2 regions of the Gilliamella sp. W8128 genome follow, and region 1 is predicted to be linked to the other one. Evidence: riboswitches for the same ligand, from Rfam matches in the RefSeq annotation. Region 1 holds a riboswitch; the other holds the start of a gene.
The links. A riboswitch is a leader RNA that binds a small molecule or an ion and turns the genes downstream of it on or off. The one in region 1 is predicted to bind thiamine pyrophosphate.
Positions count from the first base shown of each region.

Region 2: linked by a shared signal. The riboswitch ahead of thiB (thiamine ABC transporter substrate binding subunit) and the one ahead of thiM (hydroxyethylthiazole kinase) in region 1 are both predicted to bind thiamine pyrophosphate.

Region 1 is NZ_JACFSE010000002.1:25,996-34,539, forward strand. Features, by position in the region: gene trpS (tryptophan--tRNA ligase) at 1-582, shown strand, start outside; gene trkA (Trk system potassium transporter TrkA) at 707-2,068, shown strand; TPP riboswitch at 2,119-2,220, shown strand; gene thiM (hydroxyethylthiazole kinase) at 2,281-3,054, shown strand; gene thiE (thiamine phosphate synthase) at 3,070-3,711, shown strand; gene thiD (bifunctional hydroxymethylpyrimidine kinase/phosphomethylpyrimidine kinase) at 3,723-4,517, shown strand; gene H3U97_RS01790 (heavy-metal-associated domain-containing protein) at 4,615-4,821, opposite strand; gene H3U97_RS01795 (hypothetical protein) at 5,139-5,390, opposite strand; gene H3U97_RS01800 (hypothetical protein) at 6,135-6,407, opposite strand; gene H3U97_RS01805 (hypothetical protein) at 7,400-7,852, opposite strand; gene H3U97_RS01810 (hypothetical protein) at 7,842-8,411, opposite strand.
Region 2 is NZ_JACFSE010000001.1:356,401-364,944, forward strand. Features, by position in the region: gene H3U97_RS01615 (hypothetical protein) at 1-1,172, shown strand, start outside; gene H3U97_RS01620 (amidohydrolase family protein) at 1,270-2,286, opposite strand; gene H3U97_RS01625 (putative quinol monooxygenase) at 2,728-3,021, shown strand; gene argS (arginine--tRNA ligase) at 3,081-4,814, opposite strand; TPP riboswitch at 4,976-5,084, shown strand; gene thiB (thiamine ABC transporter substrate binding subunit) at 5,125-6,123, shown strand; gene thiP (thiamine/thiamine pyrophosphate ABC transporter permease) at 6,137-7,717, shown strand; gene thiQ (thiamine ABC transporter ATP-binding protein ThiQ) at 7,695-8,396, shown strand.

The sequences.
Region 1 (8,544 bases):
TATCAAGCTAATTTAGTTCCCGTTGGTGATGACCAAAAACAACATCTTGAACTTTCTCGCGATATTGCAATGCGTTTTAATGCCCTTTATGGCGATATTTTCACTGTTCCTGAACCATTTATTGCTAAAGTTGGCGCTCGGGTTATGTCATTACAAGATCCTAGCAAAAAAATGTCTAAATCAGATGAAAATCGCAATAATGTTATTGGTTTACTTGAAAATCCAAAAGATGTCGAGAAGAAAATTAAACGGGCAATGACCGATTCTGATGAACCACCAGTCGTCCGTTATGATTTAAAAAATAAAACGGGGGTATCAAATCTGTTAGATATCTTAACCGGTATTACGGGTAAACCTATTGCTGAACTTGAGAAAGAATTTGAAGGTAAAATGTATGGCCATCTAAAAACCGAGGTCGCAAATCAAGTTATTGATATGTTAACTGATTTACAAGCAAAATATCATCAGTATCGTGATGATGAAAATTATCTTCTGACAATTATGCAAGAAGGTGCACAAAAAGCTCGTGCAAAAGCAGAGCCAACGTTGAAAAAAGTTTATGACGCAATCGGTTTTGTATAGTTAACCGTAAAACTAGATTGCAATTAACGCTAAACAATATCAATTGGCTTTAATGACTAAACGCACTATCGTTTTTGTTAACGAAAAATGCCATTGAAGCCTTTTTGATTATCATAGGTTAGTTATGAAAATTATCATTCTTGGTGCAGGTCAAACAGGTAGTGCTCTTGCCGAATATCTGGTTACCGAAAAACAGAACGATGTGACTGTTGTTGATGAAGATCATGACAAGTTGCAATCATTGCAAGAACGTTTTGATTTACAAGTTATTTGTGGAAAATCATCTTATCCACAAGTATTAGAAAGTGCTGGTGCAGAATCTGCCGACATGTTAGTCGCTGTTACCAATTCTGATGAGGTCAATATGATGGCTTGCCAGATTGGGCATGTGATGTTCAATATTCCTCAAAAAGTCGCACGTATTCGAGCTCCAGAATATAATGATGAAAGATACTCATTTTTTAATAAAGATTGTATTAATATCGATCATATTATAGCCCCAGAAAATCTAATCACCAATCATATCAGCCAGCTAGTGCAATATCCTGGCGCACTACAATTTGCCTCATTTTATGATAATCGAGTCTGCTTAGTTGCCGTTACAGCTTACTATGGTGGTGCATTGGTGGGTAGTGAATTATCAGAGCTAAAAGAACATTTACCTCATGTCGAAGCTCGGGTGGTGGCTATTTATCGTAAAAATCGTTTTATTCGTCCGATTGGTTCAACTTTGATTGAAGCTGGGGATATGGTTTACTTTATTACCCCACCGCTTAACATCAAAGCGGTAACCAGTGAATTACAACGGTTAGAAAAGCCTTATAAACGAATACTCATTAGTGGTGGTGGTGGCATTGCTGTTGCTTTAGCTAAGCGATTAGAAAACGATTATCAAGTTAAATTGATTGAACGTAATGCCGAAAAAGCAGAATTAATTGCCGAGCAGTTAGTTAATACGACCGTATTACATGGTGAATCATCGGATCAAGAGCTATTATCGCAAGAACAAGTCGAACTTACCGATCTGTTTGTGGCAGTGACGAGTGATGATGAATCAAATATTATGTCGTCAATGCTTGCCAAAAGGATGGGAGCCAAAAAAGTCATCGTACTTATTCAACGACAAGCTTATTTAGAGTTAATAAACGATAGCGTAATTGATATTGCCATTTCACCACAACATGCAACTATTTCAGAGCTATTAAGTCATGTTAGACAAACAGGTGTGGTTAAAGTGGTCTCACTACGTCAGGGTGAGTCAGAAATTGTCGAAGTAGTTGCCAATGGTGAGGCAGAAAATTCAAAATTAGTTGGTAAAAATATTAACAGTCTAAAATTGCCTTCAGGGGCAACTATTGGTGCTGTGGTGCGTGGTGAAGATGTGATTATTGTTAATACCGATTTAATGATCGAAGATGGTGATCACTTAATCATTTTCTTACCAGATAGACGATCTATTAGCGATATCGAAAGATTATTACAATAGCTTGTATAAAGTATAAACTCAGTAGATAATAAAACTGTTTTTATAAATTATTTTTTGACTCGGGGTGTTTTTTGTTACTACAAAAAACTGAGATTTTACCCGTTGAACCTGATCTGGCTCATACCAGCGTAGGGAAGTCTCCGTCTTAATTATCCGTTTTGACACATTCTTCCCTTAATATCAATAATAAATAAGGAAAGAATATGTCTACCATTCAGTTATTTCAAAACAATGATGCCATTCCCTTTATTGAGCAAGTTAAACAACAACGCCCGTTAGTCCATTGCATTACCAATGATGTGGTACAGAATTTTACCGCCAATGTTTTATTAGCCATTGGTGCTTCGCCAGCAATGGTCGTTGCGAAACAAGAAGTTGAGGACTTTGTAACTATTGCCAGTAGTTTATTAATTAATATTGGTACCATTGATGAGCACAGCGCAAATAGTATGTTGTTAGCTGCAGCAAAAGCTGAACAGACGCAGACACCATGGGTACTAGATCCTGTAGCGGTTGGTGCGGCACTTAAATACCGCACTGAAGTTGCCAAACAACTGTTAACCTTTAGACCAAGTGTTATTCGAGGAAATGCCTCTGAAATTCTTGCATTGAGTGGTCAACAATCATCATCGAAAGGGCCTGATGGACTTGATTCTACCGATTCTGCATTAAATGCAGCAATACTATTAGCACAAAAATATCAAACCATCGTCGCAATAACAGGTGAGATAGATTATGTCACAGATGGCGAACAAATTTATAGCATTGTCGGTGGCGATATCGCTTTAACTAAAGTAACCGGCACCGGCTGTTCGTTATCTGCAATGGTAGCAGCATTTATTGCAACCACTAGTGATCGTTTAACCGCTACCGCAACAGCTTGTTTTATGATGAAAAAAGCAGGACAACTCGCTAGTAAGCAACAAGGGTTAGGTAGTTTCGCCATTGCTGTTATTGATCATCTTTCACGATTCAATCAAAACTAAAAATAAGGATGTTTGATGAAAAAGCAACTTGATTTAACCCTCTATTTAGTCCTCGATCCGTTATTATGTGGCGGTATAGATGGTATGGTCACTACCACCAAAATTGCTGTTGAAAATGGCGTTACTGCAGTGCAACTACGTTCAGAACAAGAATACTCTGGTAAAAATTGGTATGACGCTGCACAAGTGCTCAAAGAAGTGCTAAGTAGTACCCAAGTTCCGCTATTTATCAATGACCATGTTGATATTGCTTTAGCCATTGATGCCGATGGCGTTCATATAGGACAAAGCGATCTCCCGGTCGACGTTACTCGACGCTTAATTGGCACAGACAAATGGTTAGGACTTTCAGTTTCAAATCAATCACAACTAGAGAATGTTCCTTGGCATTTAGTCGATTATCTTGGCATAGGACCTATCTATCCAACCACAACCAAAAAGGATGCCGCAGCTGCGACTGGCATTACTCAATTGAAAGAACTGGTTAAAGCGAAACAATGCCCTGCCGTGGCGATCGGTGGTATCGGCGTGAATAATTTAACCGAAGTAATCCAAACTGGCATTGAAGGTATTGCCGTTGTGTCGGCAATATGCGGACAAGCTAATCTTGCCAAAGCGACATCCGACCTAATCAGTAAAATAAAACTGGCAAAATAGGAAACCAAATCATGACAACAGTTGCATTAACAATAGCAGGCAGTGACCCTAGTGGTGGCGCAGGTATTCAAGCTGACTTAAAAGCATTTTCAGCACTTGGTGCTTATGGTATGTCAGTGATCACCGCATTAACCGCACAAAGTACGCAAGGCGTTAATGGTGTACATGCTATTCCCGCTGAATTTATTGAAGCACAGTTTAATACACTATATCAAGATATCCACATTGATAGTGTTAAAATTGGTATGCTAATGAATAAAGAGATTGTTACTACAGTTCATCAGCTATTAAACAATCATCCTATTGCCAATATTGTGCTTGATACCGTAATGATTGCTAAAGGCGGACATCCATTGTTAAAAGCTGATGCCGTTTCTGCTATTCGAGATCTATTATTACCATTAGCCACAATCATCACCCCTAATCTACCTGAAGCGGCTGCATTACTTGATTGTAGTGAGGCAAAAAACGAAGAGCAAATGCAACGACAAGGTTATGAGTTACTAAAATTGGGTTGTCAGGCAGTCTTAATGAAAGGCGGACATTTGCCAAGTCAAGAAAGCCCTGATTATTTAATCACTCACGACAACATCATTAGAATGACATCACCGAGGATCGCAACGAGAAATACCCATGGTACAGGTTGTACCCTCTCTGCAGCAATTGCAGCCTTGTTACCGAAACATCATTTAGAAGAAGCGGTTAAACAAGCCAAAAAATACCTACAAGGCGCTATTGAACATGCAGATAGTTTAAAAATTGGTAAGGGAATTGGGCCTACTCACCATTTTTATCAATGGTGGTAGAAGTATACAAAAACTGTTAATCGATGATTTGATAAAAGTACTCTCGAAGATTTAGGCGATGAGATAATCGCCTAAAATTTAATAACGCTAAATACTGTTAATAAGCAATACCGACAAACTCAAATCCCGCTTCATTAATTGCTGCAATTGCCGCTTCTTGCGAGATAGTACCACCATCAATATCAACTTCATGCTTAGCTAAATCAACAGTAACTTTCGCTTTAGGATCAATATCATTAATTGCTTTAGTAATGGTTTTAACACAATGCTGACAACTCATATTATCGACTATTAATTTCATCATTAACCCCTTTTGGTTATTTAATAATTTACCGATAAATTATCAATGGCAACAGATAGAAAAATTAGATTATTCTTTAAATAAAACAAATCTGCTAGCTATTACCATTAATGAATTAAAATTTAATCTTTATATTACGCCAAAACAAACTAAAACCAAGCCTACTTGGAAAAATTAATTAACCTAATTTTAACAGCCTTGCCTAGATTAAGTTAAACATATCATACTGTTATACAACTAATTATCATGATTGGGATAAAAGTTATAGTATTAATTACTCGTTATAATAAAAAAATCCCAGTTGTTAAACTGGGATAATATTATTTGCCAAAAATTTTAATTCCGTAATGGAAGCATTCATAACACCAAACACCTAATGCTAAAGGAAACCAAATACAAGCTGCTTTACCAGCTAAACATATATCATGAATACCAAATTCAAAAGCTATATCATATTTAATCAACAATATTAATGAGATGAGCAAGCGCATTATAATAATTAATAAAAATCCCATGAAAGGTAAAAAGATTAAATAATTTAATAATACTAAATATTTCTTATTTTTTTTCATGATTATTTTCTCAATATTATCTTGTACACTATCTCCAACAAAAGTAGAAATAATGCTTTCGAGTGTAGCGCTATACTATGAGGCTAGTTTTCGCTCAGCTATATTTCTTTTTCCAGTTCCTAACTGTGAATTTCTTTTGTTACCAACTAATTATGCTGGTAAAAGATCTTTTTATTGAATTGTAATGAATGTACATATCCACTACCTAACAGTGCAAATTACTGTGACAGAAATTATCTTTTACCGTGAGTAAAACTCCTTACTCCACATATAAACATAACCATCTGATATTCCTTCTCCTGTAGCTACGCTTTTAACATTTTGATTAACTCTTATTAAGTTAAATATCTATTGCCTTTTTAATCCAAATTATAACTAGAAACAGGTTTATCTCCATAACCTATTGATATTTATATATTCATAATACTTCCTAATATCTTTATAGCTATTTTTCACTCATATTTTTACTGCGAGCAACAGCTGTAGCAATATCATCTATATCGCCAACTCTAGTTACACTAGATCTACTACTATTTTCACTTTTATATGCTTCTGGTTCTTATTTTTACATAAATAATAGTTTTAGTTTTGTTGATGCTAATTTTTGCTCTGTTGCTACTAATTCTGTATTGATATCTCCATAGCTAATCAATCGGTCATGCATTTTAGTCATCAATAAATTGAAACCTTATGCAGCTAAACACAGTGCTCGGCTTGACGAGACTGTTTATTGATAGGAATAAACTAAGGTAATTTATCTCGCTCTAATAATTGCATCTGATTAATACTCAAATAGAAAAAAACCGATGAGAAATGAATATCTCTTATTTCATAAGTAGTAGGTAATAGATGGATGTCAGGCGATGAAGGTATTGATGAATATTGAAGAACTTTATCACTTTTTCTTTTCTGGATAAGTTGTTGGTCACTCAGTTGTTGCGTTGGTGATGGTTCAGCTAACGCAACAAACGAGGGTAAGATAATGGCCCCCCAAAGAAATAAATATTTTTTTATCATTAAATTCATCATATTGACTACGAGACAACATCACATAAAAAAGATATGAAACCATGTTAACAACAAAATACTGGAAGATCCATGAATAAATTTGATATATATCAATTTATAATATCTTTTAATGTTTTATTTATATTAATTATTTGATTACCTTTTTCTTTTTATAAAAATCAGTAATGAATAAGATTAGGATTGTTTAATAACAACTCATTAGCAACTCTAAACTCTGCACAACAACCTTATCTATTTCCACATGAAGTCTTAATACCTAATCCCCCTAATTTCAGCATAGGCTTGTAATTAAGGGGCTATCTTAGCAGGAACAACCCCATTTGATACAGTAACTATCTTACCTTTTAATGGATCAACAGCTCCAATTGCTGTCGCTGGTTTAAGTCAGTTTCACTGTTATATTTGCTTGAATGGAATTACTTCCTACTACTTTTGTTTCGGATCCAATAGAGCTGGAGTTAAAACTTATCTCCTTCCGTTAATTTTGAGATGGTTTATTGAGTTTGGCTTTGTAAAAATAATTGAGGAGTGTATACCGTCTTATTGATATTTGAACTTTATGATGGAAAAGGTGAACATTTGATAGCACCTCTTTGTCTTTGTATGTAGACATTTTGAAATTTTTCAGCTCAAGTTGAAAAAATTGCTTTATATTTTATGACAAGCTAACTTACAAAATCATGAAAAACTTAATTATAATTTTATTCACAGATGTTTAGTATTAATTATTTAAAATCCAATCACCAATAGGATTGCCACCTTTATCAAGATGATTCTATAATCTTTATTTTTAAATATGTTACCTTTTTCGTAATAATAAGTAATACTTCTAAAATCCTCTGCTTTTAGCCGATAGGACTTTTATGCAGGTCAGGTTGTATTGGTTAAAGTTGAGCAAGACCAACTGATTATCAGACTTGCTATGTAGTTCAAGAAAAACGATAAAAGCTCCCCCCCGCTGATTAGGCGGGCGCGCGCCATTACTCATCTACCGGATAAAGCTCTTTTATATATTGTTCAACAAAAGGCTTTAATTCCTCTACAGGATAGACTTCTTTTCGCTGTACTAGATAAGCATCATCATAAATTACTCTGGCCTCGAGTGCTTTGGCTAATATATACCCTATTACTACAGAAAATTTTAATTCATTTTCTCCTCGGGTTTTTATACCCACCATAATAGGCAAATCGATTTCAGCTTCATATCTAAATTCAGGTTGAAAATAATCAAAAGTTATCCAACAAAAATATCCATGCTGATGGTCTTGTATATATACAAATTTATCTGATAGATTAATACCTTTGCTTGCAGATAGTCCGACAGATAACTGCCTTCTTGGTAACGAATATACCTTAAAACCATCAACTATAATATCCAATAATTCTTCAAAAGAAGGTGTTTTTTTAATTGGAAACATGATTTCATAGGCCATTACTTACTCCCTTTGTAATTGAATCACCGGTGACATTTAACCAACCGTCCTGAGTTTTGATATATATATTATTTACCGTGCCTTCTTTAGTAATGTTGGATACCGGTGAGCCTGGTTTAAAACGATCAATCATTTCTTTCATACTAACTCCTGTTTTAGAGGCATCTATATATAAATCCCCTTTATAGCCTGCTTTTGCCATATCATTTGCCCCGCGAACAATATTATTTCGTATTGAGTGGATACTTTGACCCTGAACTTCTTTTAATTGCACAGGAACCCCATTTAACCAACCATCAATACCGGCTTGACTTTTCTCAGTAGTTCCTTTAAATGTTCCACCTTTGTACTCAACAATATCTAAGGCCTGTTTGTACTCATGATCAAGAAGCTCATTTCTAATTACCGAACCTTGTTTACCCGGAGGTAAAGCGGGTAACTCAGAAGCAGCATTTCCAGCTTGTCCCGCTCCACTCGTCCCCTTTCCGGCAGTATTACTAGCTTTATTTGCTGAGCCTACGTCAAGAGCGTTTAGTTTATTCTCAGCTTCTTGAACCAATTGACTAGCTTTTTTTGTATCGCCTAGTTTTAATGCCGCTTTTGCTTCTTTTAAGATCTTACCTGCTTCATCACCTAAACCAGGTATTAATCCAACTGATGCAATAGTATAATCAATAATATCTTCAGCTTCA
Region 2 (8,544 bases), on a different contig from region 1:
ATGCTGCCCAGCTGCGTCAGTTAGTTACCGAGGTGATGAATAAATATGAAAATGAATTAGCTAATACCACAAAGGCCAATGATGAACAACGCCAAGAAATATATGAGAAATTATTAGAGCTTAATCAGCGTTTGAGTGATCACTTTTACAGTTCCGAATTAGCATTCTTTTTGGATAAATATCCTAGTGAACGTCTAAAACAAAATATTGCTAACTTTTATACTCAACAAGCAAATGCTATCCCAACTAATTCTGCTGGTGATTATGAAGAAAGAGCAGCGTTATATAAAAAATCTTTAGATAGATATTACGATAAAAATATCGAAAAAGCCTATATTCATGCGGATACTAAATATAGGCAGCTTGCGGCACAAACATTATACAATCTTGCTAAACAGGAAATACGGAGTGGTGATTATAATGCAGCGCTAGCTTGTTTTAGAACTATTGATGTTATTTATAAGCCATTAGGTCAATACAAAGATACTGAAAAATTAGCTCGTTACTATGAAAAAAAAGCGAGAAACAAAGAAGCGTTTGATTCTTATTCTCAAGGTGAAAAAATAGCTAAAAATGCGACTCGAAGTTATCAATATCGACAAGCAGCAACAAATTATCAACATGCCGCGAATACTTATGCAAAATATGGTAATTATCGAGATTCGGAACAAAAAGCAATAGAGTATACCACCAAGGGTCAAATAAGACTATATGTGACAGGTAATACAAATGCATTTTCTAATTTTGTTGAAGATTATTTCAAAAATGATGATGCTATTATATTAGTTAACAACAGTACTGGTAGTGACATTACTATTAATCTTAGTGAAGATGAGCGATATTCTGAAGATGGCGGTTCAGTAACAAATGACACTAAAAAGAATGGTGAAAAAGAATATAATTTACAAACTGAAACATTAGTAAATAATTATAGTTTAAACCTTAGCGTAAATATTTCTGGATTAAGTGGTTATTATGACAGATTTTCAGCTGAAAAAAGTTCAAGACAAGTTAAGTATACCTACACTGGTGATAAACCTAGTTACGAATTTGATAGTACAGACGGTAATTACTATTCTCGTAGTGAATTAAGACAACAAGCAGAAGATGATATAAAATCAAGTCTTAGCAATTACCTTTCTAGGCTTTCTTCAGCAATTCATGAATTATAAATAATAATCAATAAATATAATCCCACTCAGTTATTCTCTGGGTGGGATTTTTATTTTTAAAGATGATTAAATCTCAGTTAAATTTTTAATCAGACAATTATTCGATGCCTAATACCATACGCCCATTTTTGGTGGCAACATTTACCACATTATCTAAATCTGTATAACGACAGCCAGTGACTAATAATTTAAGCTCTTCCCACATATTACCGGTTGAAAAAGGTAACATATAATCACTGACGTTATCTGTTCCAATAGCAACAGGTATCCCGGCGGCAGCAAGTTCATCGACTGGCGTTAATGAATTGCGGGTAGGGCCATGTTCTTCACGGCGCGGGCTATCGATCCAAGCAAATGGGCAAGCAATTACCATCATTTTAGCTTCTTTCATTTTTTGGTAGAGTTTTTGACGATATTCTAAACTATGAGCGGTAATTGAAATACTATGAATAGCCACCACGCGACCATGCATACCATGCTCAATAGTTTTATCAGTAAGTTGCTCGGTTTCGATTTCATCTGATGAGTTAAACTGGTCAACATGAACATGTACCATTTTGCCTAATGCTTTACCGGTTTGCATTAACACATCTAAATGTTTTAATCCCATTCCTTCACCATGATCTCGCTCATCTCGACGCGGCAAACCACCAATAATATCTACTAAATCAGCACCTTTATCAAACCAGTATCGGGCTTCTTTATCAATAACTCCTTTAAGAGTTTGATTAACTAATTTAATCGTAATATCGTTTTTATATGTTTCACGAGCTCGTAGCGCACCTCTAATTGCTCGCTCTTCGGCAATCGGATCAATGTCAACAAATGAACCCATGGCAGTAACACCTTGTTCAATCATGCGTTCAACCGCCATGCTAAAATGACGATAATAATCATCTTCGGTCATTGCTGCTTTCACTTTATCAAGCGTGTCCCATTTTTCAATTAAAGTCTGTTTTTGGTAGACATCAAAACTATCTACAGTGATAGTAAAAGCACGATCAGCATGCATATGTGAATTAACCCAACCACCATTTTGTTTAATTTTGTTCATCAAATATGCTTTCAAGCTCTGATCTCGACTAGTTGATAACATTTGTTTATTATCGGTCATAATGCGCCTCTAAAATTTGGTTACTATTTAGTTTTAATAAAAAATGGATAAAAAAAATCCCCCAAAAAGGAGGATCAAAATAAACCTGTTAGGATATTTCTTATAGCAATGAAAACACAAGTTGTCATGGAAGTTTACACTTTATTATTTTTCCGAAGTGGGAAAGATTTTAATGGATTCATTGTTAAGATCAAGTATTTTAATTTTAAAAATATTTAAATAAATGAAAAGGTTAAAGTATTATTTTTTAGATTTTTCAAACTAAAAAAAGTCTATTTATAATTTCAAAGAGTAAACTATTAAATTACATATGCCTAACTTACTATTTAATAATAAGTATAGTGGTCGAAAAAATGAGATTAGCATGGTTATTAAAAGCTGTTTATTCTTAACAGTAGGATTTCAATCATTACAAAACAAATTTACTTATAAGGGTAGAATATGTCACAACTAAACATTATTGCCACCATTACGATAAAACCAGAGTATCATGAAGCATTTAAACCTATATTTAAACGATTAGTTATCGGTAGTCGAGCTGAACATGGTTGTGTTCGCTATGAGCTGAATCAAAGTATTGAGAATCCCAATATTTATATAGTAGTAGAAACATGGCAATCACAGCAGGCGATTGACTTACATAATACAACGCCACATTTTGTTGAATTTGCTAATTTTGCCAAGGAGCATGTTGATGGATTATCGATTTGTATAGCTAAACAGGTTGATGTCTAAGAGGATAACTAAATACCAACAAAACCACCGATATTTAATCATATCGGTGGCAAATAAGCTTACATTTTGTCAACGGTTTTAATGCCAAGCATATCTAAACCCGTTTTAAGCGTTTTGGCTGTTAATGAGGCCAGTTTCAATCTGCTAACTTTTAAACTCTCATTTTCGGCAGCCAAAATAGGGCAGTGTTCATAAAAACTTGAAAATAGGGTAGCGATATCATACAGATACGCGCAAAGAACATGTGGAGTACCTTCGGCGGCAACAGTTGTGATTGTTTCATCAAATTGATTCAAACGAATTGCTAACGCTCGTTCCTTTTCAGTACCTAAATCGATATGACCATCTAGATTGTCTTCATTGATATTCGATTTTTTAAATACTGAAAGTACACGGGTATAGGCATACTGTAAATAAGGTGCTGTATTGCCTTCAAATGACAGCATATTATCCCAATCAAATACATAATCAGTCGTTCTATTTTTGGATAGATCAGCATATTTAACCGCACCAATGGCAACAGCATCAACCACTTGAGCAAGCTCGGCATCAGAAAGATCAGGATTTTTGCTTTTAATTAATGTTGCGGCTCGCTCGGTTGCTTCATCGAGTAGATCATTTAGTTTAACGGTATCACCTGAACGCGTTTTAAAAGGTTTACCATCTTTACCTAACATCATACCGAACATATGATGTTCAAGTTTTAAAGATTCTGGGACATATTTTGCTTTATGCACAATCGCCCAAACTTGTTCTAAATGTTGGTGTTGGCGTGAATCGGTATAATATAAAATACGATCCGCGTGTAAGGTTTCATAACGATATTTTGCACAGGCAATATCGGTTGTTGCATAAAGATAACCACCATCTCGTTTTTGGATGATAACACCCATTGGTTCGCCTTCTTTATTTTTATACTCATCTAAAAACACAACAATAGCGCCTTCACTTTCAACGGCTAATTTTTTCTGTTTAAGATCGGCAACAATGCCCGGAAGCATACTGTTATAGATACTTTCACCCATGGTATCTTCTAGTGAAAGTGTGACATTGAGTCGCTTATATGTGGCAATATTTTGCGTCATGGTAATATCAACCAGTTTTCGCCACATTTCACGGCAATACTCATCACCACCTTGAAGCTTAACGACATAATTACGGGCTTTTTCAGCAAAGACCTCATCTTCGTCATAATGTTTTTTGGCTGCACGATAAAAAGATTCTAGATCCGATAGATCCATATCGTTGGCCTGTTCATTTTGCATTTTTTCAAGGTAAGCGATTAACATACCAAATTGGGTTCCCCAATCACCAACGTGATTAGCTCGAATCACATTGTGACCAAGAAAATTTAAGACTCTAACACTCGCATCACCAATAATAGTTGAGCGTAAATGACCAACATGCATCTCTTTTGCTACGTTTGGTGCTGAGTAATCAACCACAATAGTTTGTGGTTTAGCTGGTAAAGTGATATTCAATTTATCGCTACTTAACGCTACTTCGTTCTGCTCGGCAATCCAACTATTTTTTAAAAAGATATTAATAAAACCCGGGCCAGCTATTTCTACTTTATCGGCAATATCTTCAATATCCAGATGTTGTAATACTTTTTCTGCCAATGCGCGTGGTGGCATAGCCAATTTTTTAGCGGTAGCCATGATACCATTTGCTTGATAATCACCAAATTGAACTTTGGCTGATTGCTTGATTAAAGCATCACAGTTTTTATCTGCACCAGCCATAATCATTGCTTGCGAAACTCGTTGCGTTAATAGTTGTTGAATATTCACATTGTACCTAATCAATAATCATAAAATGAGGCATATAATACCGACAAACACAACAATTGTCACTGATTGCCTGTAATCTTACCTTGTTTTAATATGTATAAATTTGTATTTATCAACACCTCGCCTGTTTACAATTCTATTTGCTACCACTAAACTACTCATCGTTCTCAACGGGGTGCCCTGAAGGGCTGAGAGTGTCAGAAAAACTGACATAACTCGTCGAACCTGAACTGGATAATACCAGCGGAGGGATTTGAGTTATTATATCTGCTCAAACCTTTTGTCTTTTACACATTACTTTGGAGGCAAAATGTTTCGTAAAAACTTTTTACTATCTGTTATATTTTCATTTTCACTATTTAGTCATCTAGCAAATGCACAACAACCAACCCTAACCGTTTATAGTTACAACTCATTTATGTCACAATGGGGGCCGGGTGAAGCAATTAAAAAAGGCTTCGAAGCGCAATGTCATTGCCAACTTGATGTTGTCACATTGGGGGATGGCGTATCTGTTTTAAATCGCATTCGCCTTGAAGGCGACAAAACAAATGCGGATGTTATTTTAGGATTAGATAACAATCTATTAGCACAAGCCAAGCAAGCTGATATTTTAATTCCACATCAAATTAGTAAACCCGATAACCTCAATACCGATTGGTGGGATGATAGTTTTATTCCTTACGATTTTGGCTATTTCGCTTTTATCTATAATCAAGATAAGATCAAAAATCCTCCTCATTCATTACATGAATTGGTCGAAAACAAAGCTAATTGGAAAATCATTTATCAAGATCCTAGAACCAGCACTCCAGGACTAGGTTTATTGTTTTGGATGAAAAAGGTCTATGGTGACGAGGCGGCAAATGCGTGGCAACAAGTTGCTAAACATACGGTCACAGTAACTAAAGGTTGGAGTGAAGCCTATGGTATGTTCTTAAAAGATGAGGCTGATTTGGTATTAAGTTATAGCACATCGCCGATAGCACATATTATTAATGAAAATAATCATAGCTACGCAGCCGCGATTTTTGCTGAAGGTCACTATCGCCAAGTCGAAGTGGCTGGCATCATTAAATATAGCCAAGAAGTCGATTTAGCTCGACAATTTTTACGTTACTTACTAACACCTGAGATACAACGGCAATTTGCTGAAAAAAATGTGATGTATCCAATTATTAAAACCGATCTACCCGATGCCTATAAGCAAATTAATACCATTGATAAATCGCTAGAATTTACACCGGAAGAGATTGAAAAACATCAAAAAGGCTGGATTCGTGAGTGGCAGTCAGCAATAAGTAACTAGTTAAGTATTATTAATGTTAAAATTCAGATCATTATTACCAGGTATCAGTGCTGCTAGTTTAATTTTAATCATATTAAGTTCAGCACTTCTCGCTATCTGGAAATTTGCCTTGCAGTCAGGAAATTTAACCATCTATTTTGATAGTTACATATTGCATATTATATGGATAACTTTTTACCAAGCTGTATTGTCGACATTATTATCACTAATCGCAGCCATATTAATGGCTAAAGCATTATCTTTAGTGGATTTTAAAGGTAAAAAGTTGTTATTGAAAATGATGCCTATTACCTTTATCTTACCAACACTAGTTGTTGTGACTGGTTTACTATCGGTTTATGGGCGACAAGGTTTATTATCAAATATCTGCCAAATATTACACATACCATTCTCATTTTCAATTTATGGTTTACACGGCATTTTATTGGCGCATGTATTCCTGAATTTCCCTTATGCCTGCTGCCTATTTTATCAAACCTTACAAAGCGTACCTATTGAACAAAAACACTTAGCTGCGCAATTAAATTTTAGCAATGTAACTTTTTTTAAAATTATTGAATGGCCATTACTGCGTAGACAAGTATTACCTATGGCAGCATTAATTTTTATGTTATGTTTTTCAAGTTTTGCCATTGTTTTAGCATTAGGTGGCGGGCCAAAATATACCACGCTTGAAGTTGCTATTTATCAAGCAATTCGTGATTTTGATCTGTTACAAGCAGCATTACTTGCCTGTTTACAATTAGTTTGTTGTATTGCCTTCGTTGGATTAATGCAAAAGATAAACAGAATCGATAAAAAATTAACGCTAAAATTTACTCAAACAGACTATCGTTTACCTCAACCCAAAGGATTAAAAATTGTTAGTTCAGTGCTAATTTTGATCGGTGGATTATTTATACTGTTACCGATGCTGACCATCCTTTTTCAAGGTATCTATTTCTTTCAATTTTCACTGTTGACCTTCTCATTACAGCAAGCTTTATTTTTTTCAATCATTATTGCTATTGGTTCATCAATTATTGCCATGACACTCGGATTACTATTACTTTGGACCAACAGTCGACTACTGATAAATAGACAACCGCGATTGAGTAATGGACTATTATTAATTGCATCACTGATTCTAGCCATACCAAGTATGGTATTGGCATCAGGATTATTTTTATTACTATTTGACTATAGTAATAATACCGTTTTTATCTGCTTATTGATGATGGTTTGTAATGGATTGATGGCGTTACCATTTATTATAAAAAATCTTACCGTTCCAATGTATGATATCACTGCTCAATATTGGCGACTTACCCAATCACTGAATATTAATGGTTTAACTCACTTTTATCTAATTGATTTTAGAGGGTTAAGAAGAACAATATTAATGAGCTTTGCATTTGCTGGCATCTTGTCATTGGGCGATTTTGGTGTAATTGCTTTATTTGGTGGGCAGTCAGTCACCACTTTACCTTATTATTTATATCAGCAGATATCGCATTATCAATACAAAGAAAGTATAGTAACAGCAGCAATTTTATTAATTTTATCATTTAGCTTATTGGTTGTTATGGATTATGATCGAACTTCAAAAAACTGAGTATCAATATGATAACTTCAACATGCACTTTGTGCTTAATATTGCTGCTAAAGAAAGAGTAGTGATTGTTGGCCCAAGCGGTGCAGGCAAAAGTACATTACTCAGTTTAATTGCCGGATTTATTTTTCCTCATTCAGGGCAAATTATCCTAAATCATCAAAACGTCACCACGACTTTACCGGGTAAACGGCCGGTATCGATGCTATTCCAAAACAATAATTTATTTAGCCATCTCACTGTCGAACAAAATATAGCGTTAGGTATTAAACCATTATTAAAACTTAGCCGAGCAGAACGGACAATAATTGGTGACATATTAGTGCGTGTCGGATTAGAAGGCTTTAACCAACGTTATCCCGAACAGCTCTCAGGTGGTCAACGGCAACGCGTTGCACTGGCACGCTGTTTAATACAACATCGTCCAATTTTACTCCTTGATGAACCATTTTCTGCCCTTGATCAAGCATTACGTTTTGAAATGCTAGCTCTTGTTAATCAAGTATGTAGCGAATTCAACCTTACTTTAATGATGGTCTCGCATTATTTAGATGATTCTCTTCACCACTTCTCACGTTGCCTTGTTATTGATAATGGAAAAATTATTTTTAATGCAGCACCAAAACAGTTATGGCATTCGGAAAATGAAAAAATTGCCAATTTATTAGGCATTGAAAGTTAGAATTTTAAGTTGAAAAATTTTGAGGAACGGGGTTTTTAAAGCCAAAAAATCCCCTAAAGTTTCTTCGAAATCGGTTTTAAAACTAAAATTAGCTTGCTATAAACATAAGAGTTTATTTTGGCAAATAAGTTTGGTGTATTTAATTTAG